Regions from separate parts of the Brachybacterium sillae genome, predicted to be linked through region 1. Evidence: predicted binding sites of a transcription regulator. Region 1 holds the regulator's gene; the other holds the start of a gene.
The links. The regulator HspR, encoded in region 1, represses chaperone genes until heat shock. The targets are predictions, from matches to a motif close to AAGTTGAGTCNNNNNGACTCAACTT.

Region 1 (14,788 bases):
ACCCTCGCCGACGCCGATGCGCTGATCTCTCGCGCCCATGAGCTGGGGCTGCGGGTGATCGTCGACATCGTCCCGAACCACTCCTCCAGCGAGCACGTGCTGTTCAAGCAGGCCCTGGCGGCTGCCCCCGGCTCCCCCGAGCGCGAGATGTACATGTTCCGCGAGGGGCGCGGGGAGCACGGCGAGCTGCCGCCCAACAACTGGCAGTCCATCTTCCACGGGGACGCCTGGACCCGGGTCACCGAGGCCGACGGCGCCCCCGGGCAGTGGTACCTGCACCTGTTCGACACCAGCCAGCCCGACTGGAACTGGGAGAACCCGAGGGTCCACGAGATGTTCGAGGGCATCCTGCGGTTCTGGCTGGACCGCGGGGTGGATGGTTTCCGGGTGGACGTCGCCCACGGGATGATCAAGCCGGAGGGCCTGCCGGATTCCGCGCTCGATGAGTCGGGCCGCATGGCGGTGCCGCCGGGGCGCTCCCCGATCTACTTCGACCAGGACCGCGTGGTGGACATCTACCGCGAATGGCGAGCGATCCTCGACTCCTACGAGGGCGACCGAATGATGGTGCTGGAGGCGTGGATCCCGGAGGACCGGATGCCCCGGTACATCGGCGCCGACCGCGCCCATCAGGCCTTCAACTTCGACTTCCTGCAGGCCCGCTGGACCGTCCCGGCGCTGACCCGGGCGATCCTCGAGCCGCTGCGGCTGGCCGACGCGGTCGACTCCCCCACCACCTGGGTGCTGTCGAACCACGATGTGATCCGCCACGCCACCCGCTACGGGTTCCCGCCGGACCATCAGTTCGGGGAGGGTCTGTCGCGCGAGGAGATCCCCGATGCGGCGCTCGGACTGCGTCGTGCCCGCGCCGCGACCCTGCTGATGCTCGCGCTGCCCGGTTCGGCCTACCTGTACCAGGGGGAGGAGCTGGGTCTGCCGGAGGTGGCGGACATCCCCGATGAGCTGCGGGAGGATCCGGCCCATCACCGGGCCGGTGTGCCGGGACGTGACGGCTGCCGCGTCCCGATCCCGTGGGAGGCCGACGCCCCCGCCCACGGGTACTCCCCCTCGGGCCGGTCCTGGCTGCCGCAGCCCGCGGTGTTCGGCACTCTCGCCGCGGATGCCCAGCGCGGGGTGGAGGGTTCCACCCTCGAGCTGTACCGGGCGGCACTTCGGCTGCGGCGCGAACTGGAGCTGGGTCGTCACCGGGACGGTGAGCAGGTCGAGGTGCTGTCCGGCGCCCCGGAGGGGGTGCTGCTGCTGGCCACCGGTGGGATCGTCGTCGCGGTGAACACCACTGCCGATCCGGTGCCGCTGGAGACGCTTCCGCTGCCGGAGGGCCTCGCCCCGGCGGTGGCCTCCGTCCCCGCCGAGGAGGGCGTTCTGCCCGCCGACGCCGCGGTCTGGCTGGTGCCCACCGCCGCGTGACCTGCACGTCGATCGATCGGACCGGGCGGCGCCTCCCCGGGGGCGCCGCCCGTCCTCGTTAGGATCGCCCCCATGGCCACCACGCCCCCTGCCGATCCCGGGTTCGACGTCGTCGTGCTCGGCGCCGGCCTCAACTCGCTGAACCTAACCATCGCCTTCCACCAGCAGTACGGGATGCGCTGCACCACCGTGGTGCGCACCCCGGTGGCGATGAACGAGCACACGGTGACCTCGGACCTGCTGGTCCTCGGCGCCGGGGCGAGCGACGAGGCCATGCGCGACGCCCTCCTCGAGCTGGCGGCGGCGCGACCACAGGGCCGCCCGGCGCTGCTGCTGACCAACGCCGATTCGCTGATCGCCTTCATCGACCGCTTCCGCGCCGACCTCGAGCCGCACTACCTGTTGGCGCAGGTACCCGCCGCCACCCTGGAGCGTCTGGCCGACAAGGCGGAGTTCGCACAGATCTGCGAGGAACTCGGCATCGCCACCCCGCCCACGGTCATCGTGGACTTCTCCCGAGCCGGGGAGCCCGGGTGGAACGGCGAGGAACCGCTGCCGTGGTCGTACCCGTGTGTCGGGAAGGCCGCGAACACCGCCGAGTACCACCACGTCAGGTTCACTGGGAAGAAGAAGGTGTTCTTCCTGGAGAACGCGGAGCAGAAGGACGCCCTGGTGCGGGATCTGCGCGCCGCCGGGTTCACCGGCCGCTTCCTGTTCCAGGAGCTGATCCCGGGCGACGACACCACCCTGCGCTCGGTGACGGCGTACCGTTCCAGCCGCGGCCGCGTCACCCTGCTGTGCGCCGCACAGGTGCTGCTCGGGGAGCACACCCCCGATGCGCTGGGGCGGCCGGCCGCCATGATGACCGGTTCCTTCCCCACCCTCACCGCGGCCGCCGAACGCTTCCTCGACCACGTGGACTACGTCGGCTTCGCGAACTTCGATGTCAAGGTGGATCCGCGCACCGGCGCCGAGTGCTTCTTCGAGATCAACCCGCGCATCGGCCGCAACAACTACTACGTGACCGGTGCCGGGGAGCCGGTGGCCCGGCATGTGGTGGAGGACCGGGTGCGCGGCCGCGACATCGCGCAGGTGGTGGTCACCCGCCCGGTGCTGTATTCGATCCTGCCCACGGCCCTGGTGCTGCGGTACCTGCGTGACCCGCAGCTGCGCGCCACCGTCCGGCGCCTGGCCCGTACCGCCCTGCGCAACCCCTTCCGGTACCGCCCGGAGGGCCTGTGGATGCGCACCTACGCGACGGTGTCCGGACTGAACTTCGTGCGGAAGTACCGCGCCGTCTACCCCCGCCCCACCGACACCGGTTTCTGACGCGGCCCGCCCCCGCGCACCCCAGCCCTCCCGAGGAGTCCCATGAGCATCTCCCCCCGCGACGTCGACCTGGTCCTGCTGGGCGGTGACATCGGTGTGTACGCCCTGGCCCGCGCCTTCCACGAGCAGTACGGCACGGTCTCCACGGTCGTCACCCGCAGCGTGTCCGGGCCGGTGGCGGATTCGCGGATCCTGCGCACCATCGAACTGGGCAAGGACGCCACCGAGGAGCAGATGGCGCAGGCGCTGCTGCGCGTGGGCGAGGAGCACACCGCGCGGCGTCGTGCCGCAGCGGGCGGCTCCCCCGACCCGCGCACCCGACCGGTGCTGCTGGCGAACGCCGACTGGCTGGTGGCACTGATCGGTGCCCACCGCGAGCAGCTCGCGCAGCACTACCACCTGCCGATCCTGTCGCAGCAGTTGTTCGACGCCGTCTCCGACAAGGCGACGTTCTCCCGTCTGTGCTCGGAGATCGACGTGCCGACCCCGCGCACCGTCGTCCTCGATTTCTCGCAGGGCGGGCCCACGGCGGTGCCGGAACTGGACCTCGGCTGGCCGGTGGTGGCGAAGGCCTCCCGGTCCTCCGCGTACACGCATGTGTCCTTCCCCGGGAAGCGGAAGGTGTTCGAGCTGGCCGACCGGGCGGAGCTGGAGGACCTGGTGCGCAGGCTCGACGCCGCCGGGTTCCGGGACCGTTTCGTGGTGCAGGAGATGATCCCCGGGGACGACACCGCCATGCGGTCGGTCACGGCGTACGTCGATTCCGCCGGGGAGGTGACGCTGCTGGGTGGTGCGCACGTGCTGCTGGAGGAGCACACCCCCGGGGCGCTGGGGAACCCGGCGGCGATGATCACCACGGATCTGGGTGAGGTGTTCGATGCGGCGGTGCGGTTCCTGGAGCACACCGGGTACCGCGGGTACGCCAACTTCGACGTGAAGGTGGATCCCCGCGACGGCGTCGCGAAGTTCTTCGAGGTGAATCCGCGGATCGGCCGCAACAACCAGTACATGACCAGCGCCGGGGCGAATGTGGCGCGCGCCGTGGTGGCCGACCTCCTGGAGGAGCGGCGGATGCCGCAGCTGCGACCGAGTGACGAGATCCTCTACTCGATCGTGCCGCGACCGCTGCTGTGGCGGTACGTGCGCGATCCGGAGCTGCGCCGCCGCGCCCGGCGGATCGCCCGCCACCGGACCGTGCACCCCCTGGCGTACGGACCCGAGGGAGTGAAGCGCCGGGCCTACGTCTCCGCGGCCATGGCCAACCAGGTGAAGAAGTTCCTCACTCACTACCCGCGGCCCACCGACGACGGGTTCTGATCCCCCGCGGTCACACCGGTCGGCGGCGAGGGTCTGAGCCGCCACTGCGGACGAGGTCCCGGCGTCCCTTCCCGCCCTCAGCGGCTCTTCCTACACTGGGCCGCATGAGCACCGATCAGAGCACCGCCCCGTCCTCGCTGACCGTCACCTCGCGGGCGGTCCCCGAGGGCTCCGTCATCGCTGCGCAGCAGCTGGTCGAGGACCTCGGCGGCGAGAACCTGTCGCCGGATCTGGCGTGGTCGGGAGCCCCGGAGGGCACGAAGTCCTTCGCGGTCACCTGCTACGACCCCGATGCCCCGACCGGCTCCGGGTTCTGGCACTGGATCGCCTGGGACATCCCCGCCGATGTGACCTCCCTGCCGCTCGGTGTCCCCCGGGATGCCGACACCCTGAAGCAGACCGCGAACGACTACGGCTCCACCGGTTACGACGGCCCGAACCCGCCGGAGGGCCCCGCCCACCGGTACGTGTTCACGGTGCATGCCCTGCCGGTCGAGTCCCTCGGCGTGGAGGCGGGCACCCCGCATGTGCAGGTGCGGTTCGCGATCCACACCCAGCAGCTGGCCTCCGGGTCGGTCACCGGGACCTACCAGGCCGGTTCCTGACCGCCCACTGCGCCCGCTCGGGGTGCGCGGCATCGGCGAACACCCGGGCGAACATCGTCGGAACAATCACCGTGCGTGTGCTGTGTCGCGGTGACGATCCGGGGCGCGGTTGGGCACGATGGTCCCTATGAGTCCCCACCTTCCGGTCACCGCCGAGGCCCCCGTCTCCGACTGCGGGCTGATGCGGTCGAGCCGTGGGGCGGATCCCCTCGGCGCCGGCCTCGGGCACAGTGGGCACATGACCGAAGATCGTCCCCTGCGCGTTCTGCTCACCACCGACTGGTGGGAGCCCGTCGTCAACGGTGTGGTGGCGAGCGTGACCACCCTGCGGCGGGAACTGGAGGCCGCGGGGTGTGAGGTGCGTGTGCTGACCCTCGCCGAGGGCCGCCATTCCTCGCGGGACGGCGACGTGTACCGCCTCGGCTCCCTGAGCGCCTCGATGGTGTACGACCGGGCACGCATCGGGGCGCTGCGCAGCGACCCGATCCGGCGGGAGATCCTGCAGTGGCGGCCGGACGTGATCCATTCCCACTGCGAGTTCTCCACCTATGTGTGGGCTCGCCGGCTGTCGGGCCTGCTCGGGGTGCCGCTGGTCCACACGTACCACACGATCTACGAGGACTACACCCACTACTACTCGCCCAGCCGCGTCATGGGGCGCAAGATGTGCGCGGCGTTCTCCCGGCGGGTGCTGGACCGCACCGACGCAGTGATCGTGCCGACGCAGAAGGTGGCGCGTCTGCTCACGGCGTACGGGGTGCGCACCCCCCTGCACGTGGTCCCCACGGGTTTGGACCTGCGCTCGTTCCGACCCGCCGTGACGGAGGCGGAACGGGCCGATGCTCGCGCGCTGCGCGCATCTCTGGGGATCTCCGAGGACCAGAAGGTGCTGCTGTCGGTGTGCCGGCTGGCGAAGGAGAAGAACCTCGAGGAGGTCATCGCGCACGTGGCCGCGGCCGACCGGGATGACGCCGTGCTGGTGGTCGTCGGGGACGGCCCCTACCGCGGCACCCTGGAGGCATGGGTGCAGGAGCTCGGGGTCGCCGATCGGGTGCGGTTCGTCGGTGTCGTGCCGCCGCAGGAGGTCGCCCGCTGGTATCGGATGGGCGACATCTTCGTCAGCGCCTCGCTGAGCGAGACCCAGGGCCTGACCTTCATCGAGGCCCTGGCCTGCGGACTGCCGCTGCTATGCCGTCGTGACCCGAGCCTGACGGGTGTGGTGCTGGAGGGCCGCACCGGCTGGCTGTACGAGGGCCCCGAGGAATTCCTCATCCGCCTGTCCAACCTGCTGCAGGACACCCGGGGCCGTGCGCAGATGGCGGACGCCGCCGTCGCCCACGCCCGCTCCACCTGTGGTGCCGAGGCCTTCGCTCAGGCCGCGCTCGCGGTCTACTGGTCGGCCCTGGCGCCGGCCGCACCCGCTGCTGCGCTTCCCGCCGGGGTCGCGGCGTGAGCGCGGGGCTGCCGGTGCGCCCCGAGAACCGTCCCGATCCCGTCACCGCACCGCGGTCCGCCGACCGCTCCGCCGACCGCCGCTCCGTCCCCGCCGCGGACGGCTCCGACGCTCTGCGCACCCGGACCCCCCGCCGCATCGACACCCCCCGCATCGAGCCCGATGCTGTGCGCCGTCTGGCCCGGCTGGTCCCGCTGGTCGGGCTTGCGGCGTGCATCGCCATCATCGTGTGGGGGATGGCCACGGGGGTCCTGGAGTCCTCCGATTCCCTGCGATCCTTCGTCGAGGGGCTCGGCATATGGGGCCCCCTGGTGTACGCCCTGGTGAGCGTGGCGGCCGTGGTCTTCCCGATCGTGCCGGGAGGGCTGCTGGTGATCGCGGCCCCGGTGCTGTTCGGGACGGTCGGCGGCACGGTGCTGAACTATGTCGCCGTATGTGCCGGGTCGATGCTGAACTTCGTGATCGCCCGTCACGTCGGCCTCAGCGTTATCGAGCGGTTCGTCGCCCCCGCCACGGTGGAGAAGTATCTCGGGTGGACCCGCAGCCCCCATGCCACGCGGGCGTTCGCCACTGCGATCGTGCTGCCTGTCGCCCCGGATGACCTGTTGTGCTACCTCGCCGGGACCACCCGGATGCGGTGTCGCACCTTCGCGGCGGTGATCCTGCTGGGCAAACCCTGGGCGCTGATCGCCTACGGGCTGGGGATGTCCGCGGTGCTGACCCGGGTGATCGGCTGGTGAGCGCCGGACCGTCCCTGACCGGGGCCCCGGTGCGCGTCCCCGGCGGGACGCTGCAACAGTGGGGGGCGCGAGTCGGCGCCTGGGGCGACCGGACCCTGGAGTCGCTGAGCCCGGGGCGCCGTCTGCGCCGGGATCTCGCCCCGCTTCCCCGCTCCTCAGGCTCCAGTGGGGACCCGACCGGGACGGTCCCGCCGCGCGTATGGTTCCCTCGGGGTCTGTCCCGCCTCGTGGGGCGCTCGGGCATCGGCGCGGCCGTGAGGCACCAGGAGGAGACGGTGCGGCGGCTCGGTGGAACGGTCGTGCATTCGCCCTTCGCCCCGGCGGATGTGGTGCACCTGAACACCCCACTGCCGGACACCCCGCTGATGGCGTGGTGGGCGCGGCGCCGTGGGATCCCGGTCCTGATGTGGGCACACTCCACCGAGGAGGACTTCCGTGGCTCCTTCCACGGCGCGGACCGACTGGCGCCGCTGTTCCGCCGCTGGATCGCCCACCTGTACCGCCTGGGGGACGCCGTGGTGACCCCCACCGCCTACTCCCGCGACATCATCCTGCGCCCCGAGTATCGTCTGCGCCGCAACGTGCACGTGTTGTCCAACGGGGTCGACACCCGCTTCTTCCGGCCCGACCCGACGGCGCGGGAACGCCTGCGGGAGAGCCTCGGATTGGTCCCCGACGCCCCCGTGGTCGTCAGCGTGGGCCTGCAGATCGTCCGCAAGGGCATCCTCGACTGGGTGGAGCTCGCCCGGAGCATGCCCGACGTGACCTTCGTCTGGTACGGCCGGACCGATCCGGCGCTGATCACCGCCCCGGTGCGAGAGGCCATCCAGACCGCTCCGCCGAACTGCCGCTTCCCCGGCCACGTTCCGGCTGAGGTGGTGCGCGAGGCGTACTGCGGCGCCGATGCCTTCGTGTTCCTCACCCACGAGGAGACCGAGGGCATCGTGCTGCTGGAGGCCCTGGCCTGCGCCGTGCCGGTGATCGTGCGGGACATCCCCATCTACCACGACTGGCTGCCCGACGGGCGGGTCACCCACATGGTGCGTGGCGACGGCCCTGCGGTCGTGGCTGACGCCCGTCGGCGCCTGACGGATCTCCTCGCGGGGCGACTGCCGGATCTCACGTCGGCCGGTCGGGCGGCAGCCGAGGCTGTGGACCTCGATCGTGTCGCCGAGGGGCTCAGCCGGATCCACCGTGTCACCGGGGTACGCCCCCGGCGCTGAGGGCTCCGCTCCGGCTCCACCCGGCCGGGTGGTCGTCAGCCCAACGGCCGACATGCCGATCAGCGCAGGCGCGGCCCCTCCACAGCACGAGAGCCCCGCCCGGACGCCGTTCGGGGCGCTCCCCGCGGCGCAGGGCACTGACCTGCCCACTGCTGTCGGCCGCGAAGATGCGGGAGCCGCTACCGCTCATCCGCTGCAGGGCCTCGTTCAGTGCGCGCAGCTCCTCCTGCTGCGCGGCCACCTGATCCTGCAGCTCGAAGATGCGCTTGATGCCTGCGAGGTTGATGCCCTCCTCCTGGGAGAGGTGCTGCACCTGGCGCAGGCGGGCGATGTCACGGGCGCTGTACCGGCGCCCGCGTCCCGAGGTGCGGCGCGGGGAGACCAGTCCCAACCGGTCGTACTGGCGCAGCGTCTGCGGATGCATCCCCGACAGCTCCGCCGCCACGGAGATCACGAAGACGGGCGCGCGTTCGTCGATGCCGTTCATGACTGCTCCTTCCCGTGATGGGCTCCATGACCCGTCGCCCGGTCTCCCCTGCTGGCTCCGGCCGGGCCGGTGGGGTCACCGGCCCGGGGCGCCGTCCGGTCGCATCAGCGCCCGGCCGCCTCCGCAAGCCCGCTGCGGGGATCCTCCCCCGCCAGGGCGTCGCGCAGCTCCTCCACGGCACGTCGTGCACGCCCCTCCACATGCGAGGGCACGGCGACCTGGACGGTCACGAGCAGATCACCCGTGCCCTTCGAGGTCGTGAGGCCCTTGCCCTTCACCCGCAGGATGCGGCCGGACGGGGTACCCGCGGGGATCTTCACCGACACCGTGCCGCCGTCCAGCAACGGCACCTGCACGGTGGCGCCGAGCACGGCCTCGTCGAAGGAGACCGGCACGGTCAGCCTCAAGGAGTTCCCGTCCGCGCTCCACACGGGATGGGACTCGACGTCGAGGGTGAGCAGCAGGTCCCCGGCTGGCGCCCCGTTCGGGCCGGGTTCTCCCTTCCCGCGCAGGCGGATCTTCTGCCCGTCGTGCACCCCGGCGGGGATGCGTGCGGTGACGGGGCGGCCACCGACCGTCAGACGGATCTCCGTGCCCAGAGCCGCCTCCCGGAACGACAGGCGAGTGCGGGCGCTGAGGTCGCGCCCCTTCGCCGGGGCGCCGCCGTACCCACCGGTGCCCTGGCCGAAGCCGCCGCCGTAACCGCCGGCGCCCTGGGGGAATCCACCCCCGGCACCCTGCCCGAACATGGAGAAGATGTCCTCCATGCGGGGGCCACCACCGTTGGTCTGGAAACGCACGTTGCTGCCACCGGGGCCGCCGAACACGGCGGAGAAGACGTCCTCGAACCCGCCAGCGGCGCCCCCGGGACCGGAGGCGAAGCGGGCACCACCGGCACCCATGGCGCGGATCGCGTCGTACTGCTTGCGCTGCTCGGGGTCGTTGAGGACCGCGTAGGCCTCACCGACCTTCTTGAACTGTTCCTCGGCGTTCTTGTCGCCGGGGTGGCGGTCCGGGTGCAGCTTCTTGGCCTTGCTGCGGTAGGCCTTCTTGATCTCCTCGGCGGAGGCGTCCTTCGCCACTCCGAGAGTCGCGTAGAAGTCCTTCTCGAACCAGTCCTGGCCGGTCATGGCGGCCTCCTTCCGATGGGGACGACAGGGGCGGTGGGGCGGGCACCCTCGCGGCGCCCGCCCCACCGATGCTGGACCTCCGGTCCGGCGACCGGGCCGGTCGTGACCGATCAGGGGTCACGGCCTCCGGTGCCCGGCCGGTCAGCGTCCGGTGGTCACTGCGGGCCTCGGGTGCCCACCCGCGCCGGGCGCAGCACGCGCCCGGAGAGCAGGTACCCCGGCTGCATGACGACGGCGAGGGTGGTGGTCTCGGCGTCGTCGGCGGTCTCGTGCATCAGGGCCTCGTGCCGGGTGGGGTCGAAGTCCTCCCCCACGGCGCCGAACCGCTCGAGCCCCTGACCGCGCAGGGCGTCCTCCAGCTTCTGGGTGATCGAGTGGAAGGGGGTGCCCTCGGCGATGTCGCCGTGCTGCCGTCCCAGCTCGATGTCATCCAGGACGCCGATGAGGCTCGTCAGCACCCGCGCGACGGCGGACTCGACGTTCGCCGCGGCGGTGGCCTCGATGCGGCGTCGGGAGTTCACGTACTCCGCCTGGGAGCGCTTGAGCTCCTCGGTGAGGTCCGCGACCTGCGCCTCCAGCTGGGCGACCCGCGGGTCCGGGCCGCTCTGGCCCTCGCCGGTCTGACCCTGGTCACCCTGGGCGGTGCGCTCCTTCTGCGCGGCGGCGAACAGCTCCGCCGCCTCCGCGTCGAGCGGATCACCCGTCTGACCGGCGGCCGCGGGCTGGTCACCCGTGGGCTGCGGGGCCGCGGACTGCTGTCCATCGGCGGCGGGGGCGGGCCCCGACGGACGGACGCTGCCGTCCGTCGGGTCCACCTTGCGCTTGTCGGTGAAGGAGAACCGCGGCTCGCCCTCGGGACGCGGGGCGTCCTCGGGAGTGCTGTGGTCCTCGGTCATCACTTCTTCTCCTCGTCGTCGTCCACGATCTCCGCGTCCACCACGTCGTCATCGGACGACCCGGTGGCCCCGCCCTGGGCGCCGGCGGTGCCGTCGAAGCCCTGGGCGCCGGCGGCGTCACCCTGCTGCGAGTAGATCGCGGTGCCCACCGCCTGCAGGGCGTTGTTGAGGGCGTCGCGCTTGGCCTCGAGGTCGCTGGTGGGGGCGTCCTCCTTGGCGAGGGTCTCCTTCGCGTCCTTGATGGCCGACTCCGCGGCGCTCTTCTCGGACTCCCCGACCTTGTCGCCGTTGTCCGCCAGGAGCTTCTCGCCCTGGTAGACGAGCTGCTCGAGGGTGTTGCGGGCGTCGGCGGTGCGACGGCGCTCCTCGTCCTCGGCGGCGTGGGCCTCGGCGTCCTTGATCATCCGGTCGATGTCCTCCTTGGAGAGGGCGGAGCCGCCGGTGATCTGGATGGACTGCTCGTTGCCGGTGCCGCGGTCCTTCGCGGTCACGTGCACGATGCCGTTGGAGTCGATGTCGAAGGTGACCTCGATCTGCGGGATGCCGCGCGGGGCCGGGGCGATGCCGGTGAGCTCGAAGGTGCCCAGCAGCTTGTTGTCCCGGGTGAACTGACGCTCACCCTGGAACACCTGGATCGCGACGGAGGGCTGGTTGTCCTCGGCGGTGGAGAACACCTCGGAGGTCTTGGTCGGGATGGCGGCGTTGCGCTCGATGAGCTTCGTCATCACCCCACCCTTGGTCTCGATGCCCAGGCTCAGCGGGGTCACGTCCATCAGCAGGACGTCCTTGCGCTCACCCTTGATGACCGCAGCCTGCAGGGCGGCGCCCACAGCCACGACCTCATCCGGGTTCACACCCTTGTTGGGCTCCTTGCCGCCGGTCAGGGACTTCACGACCTCCGTCACGGCGGGCATCCGGGTGGACCCGCCGACCAGGACGACATGGTCGATGTCGTTGACGGAGATGCCGGCGTCCTTGATGACCTGGTGGAACGGAGCCTTGGTGCGCTCCAGCAGATCGCTGGTCATGTCCTCGAACTGGGCGCGCGTGAGGCGCTCATCGAGGTGCAGCGGTCCGTTCTCGGTCATCGACAGGTACTGCAGGGAGATGTTGGTGGAGGTGGAGGAGCTCAGCTCCTTCTTCGCCTGCTCCGCGGCCTCCTTCAGACGCTGGAGGGCGATGCGGTCCTTCGACAGGTCCACCCCGTCCTTGCTCTTGACCTGCGAGATCAGCCAGTCGACGACCTTCTGGTCCCAGTCGTCACCACCGAGGCGGTTGTCACCGGCGGTCGCGACGACCTGGATGGTGGAGCCGTCCTCGTCCTTGCTCACCTCGAGCAGGGAGACGTCGAAGGTGCCGCCGCCGAGGTCGAAGACCAGGATGCGCTCGTCATCCTTGCCCTTCTCCAGACCGTAGGCGAGGGCCGCCGCGGTCGGCTCGTTGATGATGCGCAGTACGTTCAGGCCGGCGATCTGACCGGCGTCCTTCGTGGCCTGGCGCTGGGAGTCGGAGAAGTACGCCGGGACGGTGACCACCGCATCGGTGACGGTCTCGCCCAGGTAGGACTCGGCGTCACGCTTGAGCTTGCCGAGGATGCGGGCGGAGATCTCCTGCGGGGTGTACTTCTTGTCGTCGATCGTGATGGTCCAGTCGGTGCCCATGTGGCGCTTCACGGACGCGATGGTGCGGTCGACGTTGGTGACGGCCTGGCGCTTGGCGACCTCACCGACGAGCACCTCACCCTGCTTGGAGAAGGCGACGACAGACGGGGTGGTGCGGGAGCCCTCGGCGTTCGCAATCACCGTGGGCTGGCCGCCCTCGAGGACGGCGACGACGGAGTTGGTGGTGCCGAGATCGATTCCGACGACACGGGACATGTGTGCCTGCCTTCCTGCGGAGTCTCGCTCCGCGCTGGGTTTCGGAGGCGTCGGGGCGGAGTCCGGTCGATCCGGTGCTCTCGCCTCGACTCCGCCGGCCGCCGAGGCCGGCGGCAAGACTGAGTGATGCGGACTCAACTGTGGTGAGGGGTGGATCGGCTGTCAAACCGCCACGCACCCATGTTGAGCACATTCGACTCAACCTCAGTGGACGGGCGAGTATTCCTCCGCCGGGCGGGAGTGTCCGGCATCACAGCCGCCGGGTGCCGCACAACCCCCGTGCGGCACCCGGTGACCGGGGTTCCCGTCGCGGCATCAGAGTTCGGTGGTGGCGCTTCCACCCGCCGGACGGTCACCGGTGACCTTCGCCTTCACGATCCGGGCGAGGGCGCTGGCCTTGCCGCCCGGCATACCCCAGAACTGGGCGGACTCGGTGGTCACGAGGATCAGCCCGAGCGACGGGTCCTCAGGACCGTCGGCGTAGGCGCTCGCCTCGTCGTTCCACAGCTCGCGCAGGAGCTCGCGGTCCTCCACGAACTGGACGCGGCCGGCGACGGAGAGCCAGCTTCCGGCCTCGGAGACCGCGATGTTCACCTGCCGGTCCCCCCGCAGCGCCTCCACCTGCCCACCCTCGAGGCCCAGGAAGAAGTAGACGTCGGCATCATCGGTGACGCGCTGCGGCACCATCGGATGGGCGAGCAGCGAGCCGTCAGAGGCAGCAGTGGTCAGCATGACGAATCGTGCGTCGCGCAGGGTCGCGACGACCTGGTCCTGGGAGAGCGTCTCAGTGGTCATGCCGACACCGTAGGGGCCGCGTCTGCACACTCCCAGGGGACACCGCTGCGATAGCCCCCCACTCCAGCCCCCTCACCGACATCGAGCCCGGCAGACCTCCACCCTCTTGTTCGTCATTCCGGAGTTCCGATATTGTCGACGCATGGCCGACGTCTCCCGCCCCTCGCCTCCACCGTCACACCAGACTCCCTCCCTCTCGGCCTCCCAGCCCGAGCCGGCCCAGCCCCCCACCGACCCACCCAAGGCGGACCTCGTCGCGCGGATCGAGCGACTCGAAGCCCTCGTCACCCACCTGGCCGACCACTCCGGCACCACAGGGTCCGCGACGGCATCGGCCCGCGCCTCCGATCCGTCCATCGCGGATCCCGCAGGCAACGAGGGCCTGGACCTGTGGGCCGTCGACGGGTTGCGCGACCGTTCCCCGGAGGGTGGCGCCCTCTACGCGGGGTCCGTCACCACCCCGGCCGGGGCCTACGTCTACCAATGGGCGCGCCCCACTCGGGCCCTGCTCGACGCGGATTGGGCAGAGCGCGCCGAGCGCCTCGCGGCCCTGGGGCAGCCCCTGCGCCTGAGCATCCTGCGGCTCCTGCTCGACGGCCCCACGTCGGTGGCCCAGATCGTCGACCAGCTGCAGCTGGGTTCCACCGGGGTGGCCTACCACCATCTGCACGCCCTGCAGTCGGAAGGGTGGGTCACCTCGCCCCAGCGCGGTGTGTGGGAGATTCCCCCGGCACGCGTGGTCCCCCTGCTGGTCATCATGTTGGCGGTGGAACCGTGATCCGGCGCCGCACCGTCCTCGTCTCGACCGGTGCCGCCCTGGCCACCCTCGGCGTCTCCGCCGTCACCGCAGGCCCGCGACCGGCCCTGCTCGGCGATCCCCAGGGGGACGAGGGGCTCGCCACTGCCCTGCGCCCCCACCTGCGCGGGCAACGTCGGGTCGCCGTCGCCCTGATCGACCGGGATCCGGGCCGGGACCGGCTGGTGCGCTTCGGCGCGGAACCGGAGTTCGAGATCGGGTCGATCACCAAGACGGTGAGCGGCGCGGTCCTGCTGAGTGCGGTCGCGCAGGGCGCCCTCTCCCTCACCACCACCGTGGGTGAGCTCCTGCCGGAGGCACGGGGATCGGCCGTGGCGGATGTGCAGCTGCGGGAACTGGCCTCCCACAGCGCCGGGTTCCCCCGTCTCTTCGCGGACCTGCAGCGGGGCGCTCTGCCGGCGGTCCTGCTGCGCAAGGACCCATACACGATGAGCCCGCAGGAGGTCCTGGAGGCCGGGCTCGGGGTGATCCCCGAGGGTCGCGGAGTGGGCTCCTACTCCAATGCGGGAGCAGCCTTCTGCGGGCAGCTCGTGCTGCACACCCTGGGTCAAGACTGGGAGACAGCCGTCGCCGAGCACGTCACCGGCCCCCTCGGGATGGGAGCCACCCGCGCACCGACCACCCGCGACGCGCTGGGACCGGCCCCCCGCGGGGTGACGGCCGCCGGGCTCCCGGCGGAGCCGTGGACGAT
Region 2 (14,788 bases), 880 kb from region 1:
GGTGCTTGCCGAGGGTGCCGACGCCGTAACAGCATCCCAGGAAGGGGACGTCATCGGCGACGATGCGATCCAGCAGGCCGGAGATGTCGGCTTCGGCGCGGCGCTGGTCTGCGCTCTTGCGGCCCTCCGGGTCGGTGGCGTTGTACGGGGACCCGGCGAGGATGACCCCGGAGTAGTCGTCGAGGTCCAGCTCCGGCAGCGGGCCCTCGTTGACGCGGATCCATCGCAGATCCTCCGGCTGCACACCCAGCAGCTCCACGTAGGTGCGGTACTCGGTCTCGGCCGGGGCGTCCTCGGGGCGCGTGGCCAGCAGCAGGAAGGGTTTCATGCGGCCGATGCTAGTGCGCCCGGCGGTGTTCACCGCAGGTAGGCCAACTGCGGGAAGGTGTCGAGGGCGGCATCGAGCGCGCGACGCGCCACCCCGAACCCGTCCACCAGCGGGTGCAGGGCGAGGGCCTCGACGGCGAGATCCCGGGAGCCGGTGGTGGAGGCCCGGATGACGGTGCGCTCCACCTCCTTCACCGTCTGCACCAGCCCGAGAGCGTGCCCGGGCAGCCCGGAGACCTCCAGCGGTTCGGGCCCGTGGGCGTCGACCCGGCAGGGCACCTCCACGACCGCGTCCGCGGGCAGCTGGGGCAGCGTGGAACCGTTGCGGACGTTGAGGATGAGCTGCGCGGGCTCCTGACCGGCGACGGCGTGCATGATCGCGAGCGCCACCCGGTCGTACCCACCGGATTCGAGGTCCTCCTCCTCGCGCTCGATACCGCCGGCGGCCTCACGGCTGGAGGCCATGTAGGTGGCCTCGCGGTCACGGCGGGTGCGTTCCCACAGCTGCTGCACCTCGGCGCCGTCGGCCCCGGCCGCTCGGGAGTAGAACTCGGACTGCTGACGCGCCAGGTAGACGCCGCGGGTGACATCGCTGGCGGCGTCGGCCTCCCGCACCTCCCGTGCGAAGTAGTAGTAGTGCAGGTACTCGTTGGGGATGCAGCCGAGGGTGCGGATCCACTCGGCGCCGAACAGGCGGCCCTCCTCGAAGCTCTCGATCGCCTCCGGGTCGGCGAGCAACCGCGGCAGCACGTCCCGGCCGTCGACGACGACACCCTGCAGCCAGCCGAGGTGGTTCAGGCCCGCATAGTCGAGCCGCACGGGGCTGGCGCCGGTGCCGACGTCCCGGGCGGTGCCGGCGGGCAGATCGCCACGGCGCTCCAGGACGGACAGGGCCCGGCGGGCCAGGCCGATCGGGGAGTCGCAGATGCCAATCACGCGGTCGCCGAGGTGCTCACGGCTGGCCTCGGTGATGATCCCGGCGGGGTTGGTGAAGTTGATCAGCCAGGCGTCGGGGGCGAGGTCCGCCACCGTGCGGGCGATGTCGCGAGCCACCGGCAGGCCCCGCAGAGCGTAGGAGATGCCGCCGAAACCGGTCGTCTCCTGGCCGATGATGCCGACGGACCGGGCGATGCGCTCGTCGGCCGCCCGGCCCTCGGTGCCTCCGACGCGGATCGCGGAGAACACCACGTCGGCGCCGCGGACGGCCTCCTCGAGGGAGTCACTGAGCACGACCCTCGGGGGGTCCGGATGCTCCGAGGTGAGAACCTCGAGGATCCCGGCCATGGCGCGCAGCCGATCGGCATCGACGTCATGCAGGCGCAGTTCCCGCACGCGGGCCTCGGAGGTGTCGGCCAGCAGGGTGCGCACGACGAGCGGGACGCGGAACCCGCCGCCGCCCAGGAGAGCAAGCTTCATACCAGCACCCTAGCGGCGGCGGGTGACCCCTCTCGGGGCGTTCGAACAACCCCGCCGATCAGTGCTGGTCGGCCGGAGCCCCGTCGGTGTCGGTGTGGTCGCCGTCGGACGCGCGGCGGTCGGAAGAGGCGCTGTCGCCACCCGCGGTGCTCTCGAGGGTGCGGGAGGTGTGCGCCACGGCGATCTTCCGCGGCTTGGCCTCGTCGGCCAGCGGGAAGCGCAGGCGCAGCACACCGTCGCTGTAGTCGGCGTGGATGCCATCGACGGCGACGCGGCGGCCCAGGGTGAGCTGCCGGGCGAAGGTGCCGACCGGGCGCTCACGGGTCAGCCACGAACGCTCACCCTCCGACGCGGAGGGACGACGCTCCGCGCGGACCGTCAGGGTGTGGTCCTCGACGTCCACGTCGATGGTCGACGGGTCGACGCCCGGCAGGTCGATCTCCGCGACGAAGGCATCGCCGTCGCTGTACAGGTCCATCGGCATGGCGAGCGAGGCGGGGGTGCGGGTCATGTCCGCGAACAGGCGGTCGACCTCGGCGAAGGGGGAGAAAGTGCGAGCCATGGTGAACTCCTTCCATCTGCGGGCCGCTGCTGCGACCCCTCGTGAGTCCGGGCGCTGCTGCGTCCGATGTCCGGTCCAACGACCTGAGTCGCCCTGCTATTCCCCTCTTGGGTCTCCTCCACTCAACTTTAAGGGTGAGGCGCGTCACGGTCGGTGAGGTCCGGCCTCCCGCAGTACCCCCCGGGGGTCCCAGCGCGCTCGGGGCAAACGTCCCGCAACCTCCCGGCAAGGTCTGCCACCCTCGACCCCAGAGGGGCAATCCGGACCCGACCGGACGCCGCACCCCGCGCCACAGCGACACCTCCCCCGCTGCTGACCCCCCGGAAGGAGCTCCCATGTCGACTTCCCGCAGCACCCAGCACCCCTCGCGACGCCTCCCACGCCGACTGGTGCTACTCAGTCCCGCCGCCCTGGTTCTCGCAGGCTGCGGCACCGATCCGGACGGCACGGCCGATGACGCGGACGACGCGGACCGCGGCGGCATGATGTCGGGCCCCGCGACGGCCGACGGCATGCCGGGCGGGATGATGTCCGACGGCAGCGGCCACGAGCACATGATGGACGGCGGCCCCGTCCCGGCCGGCATGACCCCGGCGCCGTCCCCGACGTTCGCCCCCGGCAGCGAGGTCGTGCTGACCGCCGGCCACATGCCGGGTATGGAGGGGGCGCGGGCGCGGGTCGTCGGTGCGTATCGCACCACCACGTATGCCGTCGACTACTCGCCCACCACCGGTGGCCCGGAGGTCACCGACCACAAATGGGTGGTGCACGAGGAGCTGCAGGATGCAGGCCCGGCGCCGCTGGCACCCGGGACCCCGGTGACCATCACCGCGAACCACATGCCCGGCATGCAGGGCGCGAAGGGCCGGATCGTCAGTTCCACCGACGAGACCGTCTACCAGGTCGACGTCGAGATGAACGGCGGCATGACCATGCGCAACCACAAGTGGATGGTCGAGAGCGAGATGCGTCCGGCATCCTGACGCTCACCTGACCCCCGCACCTCCTATCAGGCCTCTGTGAGGCCTGCCCCCAGCAGAGCCCGCAGGGCGGGGGTCAGCCCGTCAACCTCGAGCTCCAGGCCGCGGCGCTCGAAGGTCTCAGGTGTGACCGCCACCCTCTGCTGGATGAGGCGCCGGCCTCCTTCCACCACGACCTCCGTGCCGTTCGGGACGTACCCGCAGGAGCTCGACACCGCGAGGGAGGGCTCATTGCCGAGCACCGCTGACGATTCGGCGCGCAGCGCCCCGAGGTGGTCGAACGCGAACGCCACGGCCATCCGGCGCATACGCCCGCCGTATCCGCGGCCCTGCTCCGACAGGGTCAGCCACGACCCGGATTCGATCACTCCGCGCCGGGGGAGCTCCCGGGCCCGCAGGTCCTGCATCCCGATCAGACGCTGCCCGGCGAACACCCCGAAGGAGAGCGTCCAGTCCTCCGGTTGTACGCGGGTGCGCAGGGCCCACTGATAGGTGATCGCCGAGGCGATGCGCTCCTCCTCGGGCACCGCGTACCAGGGGAAGACGTGGTCGGCCCCGGTATCGGCGAAGATCGGCCGGCGCAGCAGCTCGGCGTACTGCGGGAGGTCCTCGTCCCGCAGCAGACGCAGGGTGAGGTCACCCGAACGCAGCCGCAGGGCGAACGGCGGGAACAGGGTCGCGAGGTCGGCGGGCATGGAGGCAGGGTAGGGCGGCGCCACGGTGGGCGACAGTGTTTTTCGGACCCCGTTTTTCCGGCCGTACGCTGGGGTGATGGCCCTCGACGTGCTCCTGACCGGTTTCGAGCCCTTCGATGGGCACTCCACGAACGCCTCCTGGGAGGCGGTGCGCCACGCTGCGGACGCCCTGCGCGAGCGCGGGATCACGGTGCAGGCGCATGAGCTGCCGGTGGTGTTCGGCGCGGCGGGTGAGCAGCTGGTGGCGCTGGTCGACGCACTGCGCCCGCAGCTGGTGGTGGCGACGGGAGTCGCGGGGGGACGCGCGGAGGTCACGCCGGAGCGGGTGGCAGTGAACCTGCGCGATGCGCGGATCCCCGACAACGTCGGCGCCTCCCCGATCGATGTGCCCTGCGTGGCCGGCGCCCCCACCGCGTATTTCACGTCGCTGCCGGTGAAGGCGATGACCCAGGCGGCACGGGAGGTCGGCGTGCCCGCGAGTGTGTCGCTGAGCGCCGGCAGCTACGTGTGCAATGACCTCTTCTTCCACCTGCAGCATGCCCTGGCGACCCGGCCGGGGTGCGCGGGAATCCGCGGCGGCTTCGTGCACGTGCCACCGGAGTCGGCGCTCGAGGTCGAAGCGACCAGCCGCGCGCTCACGCAGATGGTGGTGGCGGCGCGGGAGGCCGCCCAGGATCTGCGCGTGAGTGCGGGTCGGGAGGACTGAGGCCCCGGTGAATCAACGCGAGGGATGGAGGTCGAGTCCCGCGGCCTGCGCCGCCTGCGCGTAGGCGCGGCCGAGGGACTCGACGGTCTCGTGGGCGTTGAGTCCGCTGGGGTTCGGCACGACGAACAGCGGAGTGGCCTGCAGGGTGGTGGCGTGCTCCCCCGCTGCCTCGAGGGCCCGCGGAGGCCAGCCCTCCTGCCGCCCGACCGTCGTCGACCGTGCCCCGAAGGCCTGCCGGAAGGAGGTCACCCCCGCCACCGCCACGGCGACCGGCCGGTGCGTGAGGACGGTCCCGACCAGGCGCTCCCCACCGGCGTGCAGCTCCGCGGCGCTGAGCTCGTCGGCGCGGGCCGTCGCACGTGGTACGAGATAGGTGATGCCGAGGCCGAGCCGGTGCAGCAGCGCGAGATCCTCCGATCGGTACCCGGTGGAGGCATCGATGACGTGCGGGGTGATCCCGGCGGCGGCGAGCGCCGGGTAGAAGCGATTGCCGGGGCGGGCGAAGTGGGCGCCAGTCGCGGCGGTCCACAGCCCCGGGTTGATGCCGACGACCAGAAGCTTCAGCGGCTCCGGCAGCAGGTCCGGCACCTCGCGGTCGCGCGCGGCCTCCAGGGCGGCCCGGTCGGGACGCGACCCGGGCGCCAAGGAGGAGTCGGCCTTGCCGGACACGACGCGGCCAGAGGCTGCGCGACCGCCGGCGGCGTGATCTGACGCGGCGCGGGGAGAGGCGGACATGACTCCAGTGTGCCGTCGGACCCTCCTCACACAGTTATCCACACCTCTGTCCACCATGGGGACGAATGACATCCATGTGGTTCCGCAGGTGGGGACCCTCCGTGTCGTCACGTGTCCGGCGCGGCCGCCGCCGGTCACGCTCGCTGCGCCGGATGGGGCGGCCGGTGGCCTCTGGACGTTCGTCGTAGTCGTTCATCTGCGCAGGTCAGAGCCCCTTGTGTGCGGGATAGCGCCGGGGCTGATGCCGGGGTGGACGGGGCCGGCCGCGGGCGCCGGCCCCCGGGATGCGCTGGCCAGAACGATCTGTGTCGCGGCTGTGGTGGGAGACCCGTCCGCCTGCGGTCATCCCCAGCCGGAGGGGAGTTATCCCCAGTTCTCCCCACCACATCCCCCGCTATCCACACCGCGGTCCACAGCTGGGGATAATCACAGTGGTGTGATTCGCGGGGCGCCACGGTGCGACCAGCGCGAACAGCGCGGACCATCCGGGCGGAGTCAGCCCGTCGGAGCCCTCAGATCAGTCCGAACATCGGCGTGCCGGTCGTGACCACCTTGACCGCCACGAGCAGCAGCAGGATCACAGCCGCCCCGCCGAGCACCAGGGCGTGGCGGGTCGCGGCGTGACGGGCGAGGGCCGCTCGGTCCGCCCCGGGACGCGCCTGAGGACGCACCGCGAACAGCGCCGCCGTCACGGCCGCACCCGTCACCAGGCCGCCCAGGTGCCCCTGCCAGGAGATCCCCGGCATGGTGAACGTGAGCACGAGGTTCAACACCAGCACCACCGCGATCCCGGCGATATCCGCGCCGGTGCGTCGCCCGATCACGAACATCGCCGCGAACAGGCCGAAGATGCCGCCGCTGGCGCCGTAGTGGATGGTCATCCAGCCCTGTCCGGCGACGGAGGTCAGCAGCAGCACCGCCACATGCCCGCCGATCACGGACAGCAGGAACAGCGCAAGGAAACGCACCGGACCCATCGCACGCTCCAGGTACTGGCCGATCGACCACAGCGCGAACATGTTGAGCGCGATGTGGGCAAGGCCCCCATGCAGGAACCCGCTGGTCACGAAGGTCCACGGCATGAGCAGCGACCGTGCGGGGGTGAAGGCCAGAAGCTGCTCGACCACCCCGCCGCCGACCATCTGGCCCAGGAACAGCACCACGCACAACCCGATCAGCGAATACGTCACCAGCGGCCGGACCATCCCGGAGGCCCGGCCCCCCAGAGCCGTGCGCGGAGCGGCCCCGGCCTGCAGCCGCGCCAGGTCCCGTTCGCAGTCCACGCAGATCATGCCGACCGGGGTCGGACGCTGGCACTCCCCGCAGGCGGGCCGGCCGCAGCGTCGGCACCGCACGTAGCTGACGCGATCGGGATGCCGCGGGCAGACAGGCGGCTGCTCGTCGGCCTGCGTGGGAACACCCGTGGCCCCTGCCCCCGTGGGCGCGGCTCCCGTGGGCGTGTCGTCCCGGGCGGGAAGCCCGAAGCTGGGGCGCTGGGCGCCACGGGAGGAGGTCTCGGGGGCGGGCATGGCGTCGAACGAACTCCCCGAGGGGTGCGACGCGGGGTGCTCCCCCCGCCCCGACATATCGGGGAGCCCGGCCGGTTCGGCGCCGTGGGGCTTCGGGTCGGGGGTGTAGCCGTAGTCGTACTCGGGGCGGTTCATGCCCCCATTGTCGCCGAGGGGGCCGCACGATCCATCGTTCGGTTGATCCGACCCACCGACCGCGTTCCTAGCGTGGATCGTGCCCGCTCACCTGCGCCGACGCGCCGCTGCGGCCCGGCCCCGGGTGAGCCCCCTCGACCCCGGAGACACCTGTGTCCTCTCAGTCCCTCGATCGCTCTCTGACAGACCGCCTGGCGCATGTGCTCACCGGCCGCCGCAGCGCCTGGGCGGTGCTCGCGATCGGCCTGCTGCTCGCGCTCGCCCTGCTCGGCGGGTTGCGGGGCGGCGGCCCTGTGGCCGGCATGGATGCTCTGCCCTCCACGGCCGAATCGGTCCGCGCCCAGGAGGTGGCCGACCGGCTCCCCTCCTCCGACGAGGAGACACTGCTGGTGGTGGTGACGCGCCAGGACGGCGCCGCCCTCACCCCGCAGGACGCCCGCGTGCTCCAGCAGCTGCGCACCGAGCTCGCGACGCCCGGTTCCCGCCCGCCGCCACCGATGCCCAGTGAGGACGGCCGAGCCGATCTGGTGCTGGCCAGCCAGCGTGCCGACCTGTCCGATGAGCAGGCCGACGAGGCAGTCGCCGCCCTGCGCCACCGCGTCGACACCGTCCTGCAGGGCACCGGCCTCACCGCCCAGGTGACCGGCGGACCCGCCGTCGCGGCCGACATCCGCGGGGCCTTCGCCGGAGCGGACTTCCGGCTGCTGGCGGTGACGATCGCGGTGGTGGCGGTGCTTCTGCTGGCCACCTACCGCTCCCCCGTGCTGTGGTTGCTTCCGCTGCTGGTGGTGGCGACGGCCGACGCCGTCGCCGGGAACCTCGCCGACACCCTCGGAGAGCGGTTCTCCCTGGCCTTCGATGCCGGGGTGATCAGCGTGCTCGTGTTCGGCGTCGGCACGAACTATGCGCTGCTGCTGATCTCCCGCTACCGGGAGGAACTGCGGCGCACCGAGGACCGCCGCGAGGCCCTGCGCCGGGCGTGGGCCGGCAGCGTACCGGCGATCCTCGCCTCCAACCTGACGGTGGTGCTGGCGCTGCTGTGTCTGGGGGTGGCGGTGATGCCGGCGACGCGGGGCCTGGGGATCGCCTCGGCCGCCGGTCTGCTGGTGGCGCTGCTGGCGGTGCTCGGCCCGCTCACGGCGCTGCTGGCGGTGACGGGTCGTTGGGTGTTCTGGCCGTTCGTGCCGCGGCCCGGGCAGACCCGGACCGCCGCGCCCGAGCGCACCGGTTTCGGTCACATCGCGCAGTCGGTGGTGCGCCGGCCGCTGCTCGCCGCGCTCGCGTCCCTGGCCGTGCTGGGGGTGCTGACCTCCGGCCTGCTCGGCACCCGCGTGGGCCTCGCCCAGGACGAGCAGTTCGCCACCCCGTCCCCCGCACAGGTGGGCTTCCAGAACATCGTCGAGCACTACGGCGCCGGGCAGTCCGCCCCGCACCAGGTCGCGGTCCCGACGGCATCGGCGGAGCAGATGGTGACGCGTCTGGAGCAGGTGCCGGGGATCGCGTCCGTGACGTCGACCGGTCGCACGGCCGACGGCTGGAGCGTGCTGAGCGCCACCGGCACGGCGCTGCCGGAATCCCCGCAGGCCACGACGGAGGTGGCGGCCCTGCGCGCGGCCGCCCGGTCGGTCGACGATCAGGCTCTCGTCGGGGGGACCTCAGCCCGAGCGGTGGACGTCCGCGCCGATTCCCGCCGCGATCTGGTGGTGATCGCCCCGATGGTGCTGGCCGTCGTGCTGGTGGTGCTGGTGCTCCTGCTGCGCGCCGTGGTGGCGCCGCTGATCCTGCTGGCGGTGAACCTGCTGAGCGCCGTCGCGGCGATCGGCCTGGGGCTGTGGGTCGGGCGCACGGTGTTCGACATCCCCGCCCTGGATGTGACCGTGCCGCTGCTCGCGTTCCTGTTCCTGGTGGCGCTCGGCGTGGACTACACGATCTTCCTGGTGCACCGGGCGCGGCAGGAGTCGGCGCTGCTCGGGGTGCGGCAGGGGATGGTGCGGGCCGTCGGGGCGACCGGGGTGGTGATCACCAGTGCCGGTGTGGTGCTCGCGGCGGTGTTCGCGGCCCTCGGGGTGCTGCCCCTGGTGGTGCTCGGGCAGCTGGGGCTGATCGTCGGCTTGGGCGTGCTGCTGGACACCCTGCTGGTGCGCACCGCGCTGGTGCCGGCGCTGTTCGCGCTGGTCGGTGACCGCATGTGGTGGCCCGGCCGCGCGGTGTGACGCGCGGAGAACGACACGGGGCCCGGTCCGATCGGACCGGGCCCGGTGTCACGCCGTGGGCGTCACTTCTCGATGGTGACCTTCTCGATGACGACCTCCTCGAGGGGACGGTCGCGCATGTCGGTCTTGGTGGTGGCGATGGCGTCGACGACCTTCTTGGACTCGTCGTCGGCGACCTTCCCGAACACGGTGTGCTTGCCGTGCAGGTACTGGGTCGGCACCACGGTGATGAAGAACTGGGAGCCGTTCGTGCCCGAAGGACGGCCGGTGATGGCGTTCGGTCGGGTGCCGGCGTTCGCCATGGCCAGCATGTACGGCTCGTTGAAGTTGTTCTCGTTGATCTCGTCGTCGAAGGTGTACCCGGGGCCACCGGTGCCGGTGCCCAGCGGGTCGCCGCCCTGGATCATGAAGCCCGCGATGACGCGGTGGAAGATCACGCCGTCGTAGAACGGGCGGGTCACCTTCTGCCCGCTCTCCGGGTCGGTGAACTCCTTGCTGCCCTCGGCCAGGCCCACGAAGTTCTGGACGGTGGTCGGCGCGGCGTTCTCGAAGAGCTCCAGGCGGATGTCGCCCTGGTTGGTGTGCAGAGTTGCGAACATGCGGCCGATTGTTCCACAGGGGCCCGACGGTCGACAGAACACCGGCGCTCGACAGAACACCGGCGGATGACCGCACTTCCCTGCAGATCGCCTGAATCGTGCGTGATCCCCCGCGATAGAGTGACGACGCACGTGGCGTGCCGTAGCTCACGCGGCCGCCCCGCTCCGACCACCGTCGCCGTCGGCGGCGGTCTCGACCGAAAGGGGAACCCCATGGCCTTCGGGAAGGATGCGCGCGCGGCGAAGTTCGAGAAGCGCGCCGTGAAGAAGGACAAGCGCGCCGAGAAGCACGCGGACGCCGCCGGTGATCACGCCGCCGCGACCCTGCGTCATCTCGGTGCCGCCGCCAACGAGCGTCTCGGCTTCGTGGCGGAGAAGACCGGTCACGTGGTGACCGCCGGTGCCGACCAGGCCCGCTCCCGCGCCTCCGAGGCGTTCGACACCTACCGTCCGCTGATCGAGCAGCAGCTGCGCTTGCAGGGCACCAAGATCGCCGCCCTGGCCGGCGACCTCGGCCCGAAGGCGGAGAAGCTCCGCTACAACGTGCGTGAGGACTACATCCCGCGTGCCCGGAAGACCGCCGATGTCACCAACGCGGTGCTGACCGCCGCCGTGGCCGCCGGTGTCGAGGCCGCCCGCCGCGAGTTCGAGAAGGGCCAGGGCGACATCCGCGCCGCGGCCACCACCTCCCTCGCGCCGAAGAAGAACCGGAACGTCGCCGGCACCGTCGCGCTCGCTCTGGCCCTGGCCGCTGCCGGTGGCGCCGCCGGGTACGTGGCGTGGAAGAAGACCCGCCCGGTGGAGGACCCGTGGGCCCCGCCGGCCGACTTCGCCCGCGCCCACTACCCGGCCGCTGCCGCGACCGATTCCGACTCCTCGCAGGTCTCTGACACCGTCGCCGGTGCGGAGGCCGGTGACGTCGCCTCCTCCCTCAAGGGTGGAGCGACCGGTGACGTCTCCCCGAAGACCGTGAAGGTCGACTCCGCCGACTCCACGCCGGCCGAGGTGCGCGACGCCGACCGCGATCGCCGCTCCACGACCACCACCACCTCCTCGGGCGATGCGTGGACGACCTCCTCCGACTCCCGCACCACCTCCGATGCCCGCACCACCTCCGCGGAGGCCCCGAAGGTCATCGATCCGGTGGGCAACCCGGAGGAGAACCCGCAGGACCCGGAGATCGGTGAGGCCTTCCAGGAGCCCGGCAAGAAGGGCAACCACCGCGCCGACCACTGATCGAGTGCCGGTGAACGCGCTCGCGTGAGCACGCGTCACCGAGCTCGACCCCTCACGGACCCCGTCGCTCCCCTGTGGTGCGACGGGGTCCGCGGCATTCCGGCCCGGCTGGCTCCGGGAAGTGTCCGGGTCGTCTCCGGTGGTCGGCGTTGTCTCCGGTGGTCGGCGCTCGCTCCGTAGACTCGGCGCATGCTCTCCTCCCCGGTGCCGCCTGACGAGCCGTCGCCACGGACCGCCGGGGCCGGGAGGTACGCCCCCTCCCCCAGCGGTGACCTACACCTCGGCAACCTGCGCACCGCCGTGCTCGCGTGGGCGCTGGCGCGGCGCAGCGGCCGCGCCTTCCATCTGCGCATCGAGGACCTCGACGTCGACCGCTCCCGCCCCGAGGCGGCTCACCGGCAGGTCGAGGATCTGCGCGCCCTCGGCCTCGACTGGGACGGCGAGGTGGTGTGGCAATCAGAACGCGGCGCCGCCCACGACGTCGCGATCACAGACCTCCAGGAACGAGGCCTGGCCTACGAGTGCTACTGCACGCGGCGGGAGATCCTCGACGCCCCCCGCGCCCCGCACTCCCCACCCGGGGCATACCCGGGCACCTGCCGCGACCTCGACCCGGTGCAGCGGGAGGCCGGTCGCGCCCGAATGGGGGAGCTGCATCGGGAACCCGCCCTGCGGCTTCGCAGCGAGGTCGCGACGTGGACGGTGCAGGACCTGTTCGCGGGGGAGGTCACCGGTGCGGTCGACGACCTGGTGCTGCGGCGCGGCGACGGCGTGGTCGCCTACAACCTGGCGGTGGTGGTCGACGATGCCGCGATCGGTGTGGACCAGGTGTGTCGCGCGGACGACCTTCTCTCCTCTGCACCCCGCCAGGCATACCTCGCGCATCTTCTGGGGGTGACGCAGCCCGAGTACGCCCACGTGCCCCTCGCCGTCGGGCCAGAGGGTCGCCGCCTGGCCAAGCGCGACGGGGCAGTGACGTTGCGGGACCGGATCGCGCTCGGTGAGACCCCCGCCGATGTCATGCGACGCATCGGGGCGTCGCTCGGTGTGGATGACTGCCGCACCGCCCGGGACGTGCTGGAGCATTGGGAGCCCGGAACGCTCGACCCCGCACCATGGGTGGTCGATCTGGCGGGCTGACCGACCGAGCCGGGCGCCGGGCGCGCCCGCCGCCCCCCACAACGCGAGGGCCGGCCCCGCAGAGGTGCGGGACCGGCCCTTGGGCTGGCGACCGGGCAGCGCCCCCGTCAGGGGGCCCGGCGGTCAGGACGGCGGGTTGTACCGGGTGCGGTCCTCGATGTCCCGGCGGTCCTGGCGGGTCACCCGGGAGTCGAGGTCGGAGGCGGTGGCCGCTCCGGAGTCGGAGCCCAGCGCCACGGACTCTGCGGCTCCCACGGTCCCGTGTGCCTGCGCGGCGTGCACACGCTCCCCGTGGGACCCAGCGTGCTGCCTGTGGGAGTCGGCGTCACGGGAGTGCGTCGTGCCGGGCTTCGGCGGGAACATGATCGAGGCAACGGTCGCCACCGTCATCGACACCACGATCACGGACAGCGACAGCCAGATCGGCACCTCGGGGATCTTCTCGAGGGCCGCGAAGCCGGGGATCCACTCCAGCGGCGCCTCATGGATCGCGTGGATGATGAGCTTCACGCCGATGAACCCGAGGATCGCAGCGATGCCGTAGTGCAGGTAGGCGAGACGGTCCATGAGGCCGCCCAGCAGGAAGTACAGCTGCCGCAGACCCATCAGCGCGAACAGGTTCGCGGTGAACACCAGGAACGGGTTCTGCGTGACGGCGAAGATTGCAGGGATCGAGTCCAGCGCGAACATCACGTCGGTGAGGCCGATGGAGATGAACACCAGCAGCATCGGGGTGAACAGCTTCTTCCCGTCGACCACGGTGCGCAGCTTGTTGCCGTCGTAGTGGTCGGAGACCGGCAGCATCTTGCGCACCGTGCGCATGATGAACGAATCGCCGTCGTCCTCGTCGTCGTCCTCCCGGGCCTGCTTCCAGGCGGTGAACAGCAGGAAGATGCCGAAGATGTAGAACACCCAGGCGAAGTTCTCGATGATCACGGCACCGAGCAGGATGAACGCGGCGCGGGCGATCAGTGCGATGACGATGCCCACCATCAGGACTTCCTGCTGGTACTTCTTCGGCACGGCGAACTTCGCCATGATCACGATGAAGACGAACAGGTTGTCGACGCTCAGCGAGTACTCGAGCAGCCAGCCGGTGATGAACTCCGTGGCCGGCTGGGCACCCCCGACGAAGAACAGCACCCCGGCGAAGATCAGGGCGAGGGCGACGTAGAAGCCGATCCACGCCGCACATTCCTTCATCGACGGCAGGTGCGGGCGCTTCACGACCAGCAGCAGGTCGGCCACGAGGATGGCCACGAGAGCGACGAGGACGCCGATCTCGAAGGTCAGGTTCAGTTCGCCCATGCAGGACCTCTCAGATGGGCTCGCGCCAGGGCGTGCGCGAGCGATGGCGGGGGATCAGTTCAGGGTACCGCCCCCCCGCCCCGACGGCTGCCGGGGAGAGATCAGGGTCTCTCCCGGCCGGGTCACTGGACCTGGACGTCCCCGCCCGAGCGCGCGATGAACTCGTCCCGGCTGAATTCCGCGAGGCCCCCGTCGGGAGAGGCGAGCGTGGCGAAGATCCGGTACCGGGTCATCTCCGTCACCCCGAGCGCCACCCCGAACTGGTCCAGATGGGCGGCCTCCAGACGCGGCAGAGCCACCAGACGCTTCTCCAGCAGCGGGGTGAGGATCTCGATGACCTGGTCGGCGGCGAGGCGGCCGGCGCCGCCGATCGCCACCAGCTCCGGGTCGACCACGCTGATCGCGACGGCGATGTGGTCCGCGAGGGCCTCCAGGCGGCGGGTGAGCTCCCGCCGGGCGGCCTTGTCACCGGCGGCGACCGCACGGAAGGCGGCGGCGACGTCGGGGAAGTCCTCCCCGGAATCACCAGCCCAGCCGCTCACGTCCAGCAGATCGTTCCCCAGGGACATGCGGGAGACATCCCCGGCGAGGTGGTGGGCGCCGATGCGCGGGAAGCGATCAAGCACGGTACCGATGTAGGGGCGGCGGCTGAGAGCCAGGAGCATCATGTCGGACGCGGTGCGGCCCACGCCCAGCACGTTCTCCGCGCTCAGGGCGGCCCGGCCGTCGCCGATCACCATGACCGGGCACTCGAACCGGCCCGTGAGGACGTCCGCGGGGCGGGTGCCCTCCAGCTGCGGGGTCGCGACGGAGGTCACCAGCACGCCGTCGTCATCGAGAGCGCCGGAGACGGCCAGGCCCGCGCCCCAGATCTTCTCCTCGGGGACGTCACCGACTGCCTCATCGATCATGGACAGGATCAGACGGTCGCGCTCGGCCGCGGAGGCGTCCTCGGCGACGGGCTGCTCGAGCTTCACGGCAGTGGAGCCGGTGAGCTCGCGACGCAGCACGCGGATGGCCCGCGCACTGTGGTCGACGCTCACGGTGTAGGCGTCGGGAGAGACGATCCGATAGATCTGCGCCGGGCGACCGGGGCCTTCGATGGGTGCGCGTTCGGACGTGACCCATCCCTTCTCCTCGAGGCCGCGCAGCAGCTGGCCGAGCGGGCCGGGGGTGATGCCGGTGCGGTCGCGCAACTCGCTGATGC

Region 2: the regulator HspR is predicted to act here: its motif matches at 2,410-2,434, upstream of JSY14_RS07080 (Hsp20/alpha crystallin family protein).

The regions. Positions count from the first base shown of each region.
Region 1 is NZ_JAFEUW010000001.1:2,426,308-2,441,095, reverse strand. It holds gene JSY14_RS11255 (glycoside hydrolase family 13 protein) at 1-1,428, shown strand, start outside; gene JSY14_RS11250 (carboxylate--amine ligase) at 1,501-2,757, shown strand; gene JSY14_RS11245 (carboxylate--amine ligase) at 2,800-4,074, shown strand; gene JSY14_RS11240 (YbhB/YbcL family Raf kinase inhibitor-like protein) at 4,179-4,679, shown strand; gene JSY14_RS11235 (glycosyltransferase) at 4,918-6,132, shown strand; gene JSY14_RS11230 (TVP38/TMEM64 family protein) at 6,129-6,872, shown strand; gene JSY14_RS11225 (glycosyltransferase family 4 protein) at 6,869-8,095, shown strand; gene JSY14_RS11220 (heat shock protein transcriptional repressor HspR) at 8,070-8,582, opposite strand; gene JSY14_RS11215 (DnaJ C-terminal domain-containing protein) at 8,687-9,712, opposite strand; gene JSY14_RS11210 (nucleotide exchange factor GrpE) at 9,868-10,608, opposite strand; gene dnaK (molecular chaperone DnaK) at 10,608-12,485, opposite strand; gene JSY14_RS11200 (pyridoxamine 5'-phosphate oxidase family protein) at 12,801-13,280, opposite strand; gene JSY14_RS11195 (ArsR family transcriptional regulator) at 13,423-14,058, shown strand; gene JSY14_RS11190 (serine hydrolase domain-containing protein) at 14,055-14,788, shown strand, end outside.
Region 2 is NZ_JAFEUW010000001.1:1,543,564-1,558,351, forward strand. It holds gene JSY14_RS07070 (glutamine amidotransferase) at 1-328, opposite strand, end outside; gene JSY14_RS07075 (6-phospho-beta-glucosidase) at 358-1,743, opposite strand; gene JSY14_RS07080 (Hsp20/alpha crystallin family protein) at 1,802-2,305, opposite strand; gene JSY14_RS07085 (YdhK family protein) at 2,641-3,288, shown strand; gene JSY14_RS07090 (GNAT family N-acetyltransferase) at 3,315-3,980, opposite strand; gene JSY14_RS07095 (pyroglutamyl-peptidase I) at 4,057-4,686, shown strand; gene JSY14_RS07100 (mismatch-specific DNA-glycosylase) at 4,699-5,421, opposite strand; gene JSY14_RS07105 (rhomboid family intramembrane serine protease) at 5,934-7,085, opposite strand; gene JSY14_RS07110 (MMPL family transporter) at 7,238-9,298, shown strand; gene JSY14_RS07115 (peptidylprolyl isomerase) at 9,361-9,897, opposite strand; gene JSY14_RS07120 (hypothetical protein) at 10,111-11,133, shown strand; gene gluQRS (tRNA glutamyl-Q(34) synthetase GluQRS) at 11,323-12,273, shown strand; gene JSY14_RS07130 (TerC family protein) at 12,397-13,581, opposite strand; gene JSY14_RS07135 (ROK family transcriptional regulator) at 13,704-14,777, opposite strand.